One region of the Ancylobacter sp. FA202 genome, then DNA from elsewhere that is predicted to be linked to it. Evidence: predicted binding sites of a transcription regulator. Region 1 holds the regulator's gene; the other holds the start of a gene.
The links. Region 1 encodes PhoB, which activates phosphate uptake and scavenging genes when phosphate is short. Its sites were predicted from a motif close to TGTCATNNANCTGTCAT; they were not measured.
Positions count from the first base shown of each region.

Region 2: a site for PhoB is predicted at 1,404-1,420, ahead of A3M1_RS0123290 (esterase-like activity of phytase family protein). Genes of this name have one in related genera too.

Region 1 covers NZ_KB904818.1:2,085,406-2,088,610, forward strand. The annotation lists gene pstB (phosphate ABC transporter ATP-binding protein PstB) at 1-477, shown strand, start outside; gene phoU (phosphate signaling complex protein PhoU) at 503-1,216, shown strand; gene phoB (phosphate regulon transcriptional regulator PhoB) at 1,252-1,953, shown strand; gene A3M1_RS0109515 (SDR family oxidoreductase) at 2,042-2,806, opposite strand; gene A3M1_RS0109520 (LysR family transcriptional regulator) at 2,924-3,205, shown strand, end outside.
Region 2 covers NZ_KB904818.1:5,012,480-5,015,684, forward strand. The annotation lists gene A3M1_RS0123290 (esterase-like activity of phytase family protein) at 1-1,339, opposite strand, end outside; gene A3M1_RS0123295 (TRAP transporter substrate-binding protein) at 1,703-2,845, shown strand; gene A3M1_RS0123300 (TRAP transporter small permease subunit) at 3,086-3,205, shown strand, end outside.

The sequences.
Region 1 (3,205 bases):
CCGACCCCGTTCCCGATGTCGATCTATGACAACATCGCCTTCGGCGTGCGCCTGCATGAGCGCCTTTCCAAGGCGCAGATGGACGAGCGCGTCGAGTGGTGCCTGCGCAAGGCGGCGATCTGGGAAGAAGCCAAGGACCGGCTGCACACCTCGGCGCTCGGCCTCTCCGGCGGCCAGCAGCAGCGCCTGTGCATCGCCCGCACCATCGCGGTGCGGCCGGAAGTGATCCTGCTCGACGAGCCCACCTCGGCGCTCGACCCGATCTCGACCTCGAAGATCGAAGACCTGATCGACGAACTGAAGCAGGAATTCACCATCGTCATCGTGACGCACAACATGCAGCAGGCGGCGCGCTGCGCCGACATCACCTCGTTCTTCTATCTCGGCGAACTGATCGAGGTCGCCGCCTCGAACGAGATCTTCACCAACCCGCGTGAAGCCCGCACCCGCGACTATATCACCGGCCGCTTCGGCTGAGCCCGCGACGAGAGAGGCCTGCCCCATGACCGAACATATCGTCTCGTCGTTCGACACCGACCTAAAGGAACTCGGCCGCAGTGTGGTGGAGATGGGCGGCCAGTCCGAGCGTCTCGTCGCCGACAGCGTCCAGGCGCTGGTCAAGCGCGACAGCGAGCTCGCCCAGAAGGTGATCGTGCTCGACGGCCCGGTCGATCTGCTGCAGCGGGAGATCGAGGAAAAGGCGGTGCTCATCATCGCCCGCCGCCAGCCGCTGGCTGGCGACCTGCGCGAGATCGTCGCCGCCATGCGGATCGCCAATGATCTGGAGCGCATCGGCGACCTCGCCAAGAACACCGCCAAGCGCGTGCTCGCCCTCACCGGCGAGTTCCACCCGCAGAAGCTGGTGCGCGGCGTCGAGCACATGTCCAACATCGTGCTCGAACAGTTGAAAGTGGTGCTGGACGCCTATGCCACCCGCGACGAGGTGCGGGCGCTGGAAGTCTGGCAGCGCGACGGCGAGGTCGACGTGCTCTACACCTCGCTGTTCCGCGAACTGCTCACCTATATGATGGAAGATCCGCGCAACATCTCGCTGTGCACGCATCTGCTGTTCTGCGCCAAGAACATCGAGCGTATCGGCGACCATGCCACCAATGTCGCGGAAACCATCCATTATCTTGTGACCGGCCAGCTCCTCACCGAAGAGCGGCCCAAGCAGGACACCAGCAGCCTGACCAGCGTCGCGTTCCCGGCCTGACACCCCACGGCCCGCGAACGCTCGGGATCAAGATCATGCCCACCAACATACTGATCGTGGAGGATGAGGAGCCCCTCACCCTCCTGCTCCGCTACAATCTCGAATCCGAAGGCTATTCGGTCGATAATGTCGGGCGGGGCGACGAGGCGGAGACAAGGCTGCGCGAAAGCGTGCCGGACCTTCTGATCCTCGACTGGATGCTGCCGGGCCTTTCCGGCATCGAGCTGTGCCGGCGCCTGCGGGCCCGGCCGGAAACCGAGCGCATGCCCATCCTCATGCTCACCGCCCGCGGCGAGGAGACCGAGCGCGTGCGCGGCCTCGCCACCGGCGCGGACGACTATGTGGTGAAGCCCTTCTCGGTGCCCGAGCTTGTCGCCCGGGTGCGGGCGCTGCTGCGCCGGGCCAAGCCCGAGCACATCTCCACCTTGCTGCGGGCCGGCGACATCGAGCTCGACCGCGAGACCAAGCGCGTGCACCGCGCCGGCCGCGAGCTGCATCTCGGCCCCACCGAGTTCCGGCTGCTGGAATTCCTCATGCAGTCGCCGGGCCGCGTCTATTCGCGCGAGCAGCTGCTCGACGGCGTGTGGGGGCAGGACGTCTATATCGACGAGCGCACGGTCGACGTGCATGTCGGCCGGCTGCGCAAGGCGCTCAACCGCCCCCGCCAGCCCGACCCGATCCGCACCGTGCGCGGTTCCGGCTATTCCTTCAACGAGATGTTCGCCCGCGCACATTGAGCGCGCGCCGATCAGCTTGCATCGCAAGCCGATCGGTTACGTGTTCTCTAGCTGGGGGTTAGAGGGCAGGCGAATCTGCCACGCCGGCTCAGCTCCGGTTGATCGACAGCCCGCCATCGACGAGATGCGCGGTGCCGGACACGAAGGACGAGTCGTCGGAGGCGAGATAGAGCACCGAGCGGGCCAGTTCTTCCGGCGCGGCCACGCGTTTCAGGGCGTGCAGCCCCGTGACGAAGGCCTGTGCCTCCGGCGTGTCGTTCGCTTCCCGGTACATCTCGGTCTCCACCGCGCCGGGCAGGATGGCGTTCACCCGGATGCCCTTCGGGCCGAACTCGGCGGCGAGCGCCTGGGTAAGGCCGACCAGTCCGGATTTCGAGGCGGCATAGGCGGCGAGGCCGGGAAAGGCTGCCGTGTAGCCGACGAAGGTCGACGTGAAGATCACCGAGCCCGCGCCGGTCTTCAGCATCTGCGCGATCTGGTGCTTGGCGCCGAGGAAGGAGCCCGTGAGGTTCACCGCCAGCGTATCCTCCCAGCCCTTGGCCGAAATCTCGGTGCTGGGTCCCTTCTCGCCGAGCGTGCCGGCATTGTTCACGGCGATGTCGAGCCGGCCAAACCGCTCCGCCGCCAATGCCGCGAGCGCCCGATCATACTCCTCCTCGCGCACATCGCCGGCGAGCACAGCCGCTGCGCCGCCCTCGGCGGCAATCTCCGCCGCCAGCGCGTCCAGCTCGCCTTGGCGGCGGGCCCCGAGCACCAGCCTCGCGCCCTCACGGGCGAACAGCACCGCAGCGGCCCGGCCGATGCCGGAACTGGCGCCGGCGATCAGCGCGACCTTGCCCTCAAGACGTCCCATCGCAATTCTCCTCATCATACGGCCGCCCTCGGCGGCGTGTCGGGGAGAAGTATGGCGATAACGCCACGTTCGGATTAGCCTGCGGTGAGCGGAAACCATGTCCGGAATAACCGAACGATGAAACTCGACGGCATCGCCGCTTTCGTCGCCATTGCCGAGGCGGGCTCGATCAGTGAGGCGGCCCGCCGGCTGCGCCTAGCGAAGTCCGTCGTCAGCGACCGTCTGGCGCAGCTTGAACGGCAGCTCGGTGCCAAGCTGGTGCACCGCTCGACGCGCCGACTGACGCTGACGGAGGACGGCCTGATCTTCCTCGAACTGGCCTCGCAGTCGCTTCGCGGCCTGGATGTAGCCGCCGCGACGCTGGCCGAGCGGCGCGGCACGCTTTCCGGCCCGCTGCGC
Region 2 (3,205 bases), 2.9 Mb from region 1:
CGGGGCCGTCGGCGGAGACGATCGTGGGATAGGCAGGCGCGGCGCCGGGCTGGCGCTGGTAGAGCGTGACGACCGAGCCGATGCCGCCATCCTCGCGGCCGTCGGTCTCGGCGGCGGTGACGAACAGCTCGCGCTTGGGCAGGGCGACCAGCCCCTCCGGGCCGACGCCGCCGGGCAGCACCTGTAGGAATTCCGGCGCCGCGCCGGCGCCCTTGTCGCGATAGACGAAGACCAGCGAGCCGCGCTCGGAGGCGACGAAGATCAGGCGGTCATCGCCGAAGGTCGCGACTTCAGCGCCCTCCATCTCGATGCCCTTCTTGTTACGCTTATCCGGGTAGTGGCCGAGGCGCACCGCCATATGCTCGGGCGCCGCGCCGCTCTCGAACAGCAGCTTGCCAGTCTTGTCGAAGATGGAGAAGCCGCGCGAACCGCCCTTCCAGTCCCCCTCATTGGCGATGACGAAGCGGTCATCGTCGATCCACTGCACGGTGTCGGGCTCGCGGGCGACACCCTTGGCCGAGCCGGAGAGGTCGATCACGGCGTCCTTCTTGGTGTCGATCTTGTCGAGATCGACCGTGCCGGCGGAAAAATGCGAGAGAATCTTGCCGGTGGGCAGGTCCACCACCACGATGTGGTTGTTCTCCTGCAGCGTGACCACGACCTCGTTGCGGGAATTGATGTCGACATATTCCGGCTCCGGGTCCTCCGGGCCTACGCTGGCGAGGCCGGTGAGGTCGATCACCTTCTTCGAGGCGTCGACCACGCGGCCGTCCTTCACCTCGAAAGTGGTGAGGTTGCCGGCCGGGAGCTGCGGCAGCGCGCCCTCGTTCAGATCCTCGTCGCGCTCATTCTCGATGGCGATGGCGAGATAGCGGCCATCCGGGCTCTTGGTGATCGAATCGGGCTGGCCGCCAAGGTCGATCTTGTCCTCGACCTTGCGGGTGGCAAGGTCGACCACGGCGAGATGGCCCGAGGGCTTGGCCTTCGATTCCGACGTATTGACGCCGACATAGGCCTTGGCGCCGATCACGACAGTGGTGGTCGGCTCGCCGTCCAGCGCGACGACGCCGGCGGATTTCGGCGCTGCGGGATCGGTGATGTCGATGAAGCCGATGCGCTGGCCGGGGCTGTCGCTGTAGATCAGCGTGTTGCCATCCTCGGTGTAGGTGATGATCTCGGCGGCGGTCGACTTGGCCGGATCGGCCCCGGCAGGCAGGTTGTCGACGACATTGAAGGTGCCGATGCGGTTGAACACCGCGTCGGCCGCGAGGCTCGGCGACGACAGGGCGACAAGCGCGAGCACCGCTACGGAAGCACTGGCGAGAAACAGCGGGCGCATGGCGGGAATCTCCTCTCGGGAAGCGGGCCGGCAGCCCGCGCTGCTGCGGTTCAAGTCCCCGCCGATGACAGACGGATGACGACGCGCGGACCGGGACGGAAATTCCACCGTGGCCATGGCTCGGGGCGGGTCGCGCGGGGGGCCGCGAAGGCCCGCTGCGGCCTTAGAGAGCCACGCGCCGCGCCGAGCCGGGCCTCCACCGTTCGATCTTCGACTTTCGGATGGGGGAATTCGTCCTAAAAGCCTGAAATTAGGGCTTGCACTCGACCTTGCGGCATCGTCTCCTTGCTGCATCGGGACAAGGCGCTGAAGCGCCGCCCGGCGGGCTCGACCCGCAAGGAAACGCCATAGGAGGAACCGCCCATGACCGACACGTCAGGGAAGAGCACGGACGCGCGTCAGGATGTCCGTACCAGCCGCCGTCGCTTTATCGCCACCGCTGCCGCAGCGGCGGCCGCCGGCGCAACCGTTGCGGCCCCCGCCGTGCACGCGCAGGCCCCCATCAAGCTGAAATTCCAGTCGACCTGGCCGAACAAGGACATCTTCCACGAATTCGCCGGCGACTATGTGAAGCGCGTCAACGCCATGACCGGCGGGCGCGTCGAGCTGGAAATCCTGCCGGCCGGCTCGGTCGTACCCGCCTTCCAGATGCTCGACGCGGTCTCGTCAGGCATTCTCGACGGCGGCCACGGCGTCGCCGCCTACTGGTACGGCAAGAGCAAGGCGTTCTCGCTGTTCGGCACCGCCCCCGCCTTCGGCTGGGACGCGGACGAACTGCTCGGCTGGGTACGCTATGGCGGTGGCCAGCAGCTCTATGACGACCTGGTGCAGAACACGCTGAAGCTGAACGTTGTCGGCATGCTGACCGGGCCGATGCCCAGCCAGCCGCTCGGCTGGTTCAAGAAGGAAATCACCAGCGCCGACGACATGAAGGGCATGAAGTACCGCACCGTCGGCCTCGGCGCGGACCTGTTCAAGGAATTCGGCGCAGCGGTGACGATCGTACCGGGCGGCGAAATCGTGCCGGCGATCGATCGCGGCCTGCTCGACGGCGCCGAGTTCAACAACCCGTCTTCCGACCTCATCCTCGGCTTCCCCGACGTAGCCAAGGTCTACATGCTCGGCAGCTACCACCAGGCGCTCGAATGCTTCGAGATCCTGTTCAACAAGACCAAGTTCGACAGCCTGCCGTCCGACGTGCAGGAAATCCTCAAGGGCGCGTCCGACGCCACCTCCTCCACCATGATGTGGAAGGCGCAGGACCGCTATTCCAAGGACCTCGCCGCCATCAAGGCGCGCGGCGTGAAGGTGCTGCCGACGCCGAAGGCGGTGCTGGAAGCCCAGCTCAACGCCTGGGACGTGGTGATCGCCAACCTGTCGGCCGACCCGGTGTTCAAGAAGGTGGTGGACAGCCAGAAGGAATGGGCCAAGCGCATCGTCGGCTTCCGCCTCGAATATGAGCCGGATTCGAAGTTCGCCTACGACCACTTCTTCAAGCCGGCCTGACCTGCCAGCGCGTGCGCCCCTCTCCGGCGACGGAGAGGGGCTTTTGGTTTCGGTAGAGCCTTGGCACTCCCGCAGCGGACCGTGACGGCGTCGTGCGGCGATGCCGCTGTGCGGGCGTGACGGACGGCGCGCCATCCCTCGTCGTACCCGAACGAGCGTTGCCCGAGCTTGCTCTCCCAAACCTCGCCGTGCCCGAACTTACCTTGCCCACACTCGCCTTGCCCGAAGAGGCCCCTCCCCATGCAATCCATCCTTCTCGGCGTTGACCGGCTGAACGGCCTCATCGGCAAGATTTTCGCCTGGTGCATCGTCATTCTCATGGCGGCCATCTGTTACGAGGTGTTCTGCCGCTATGTGCTG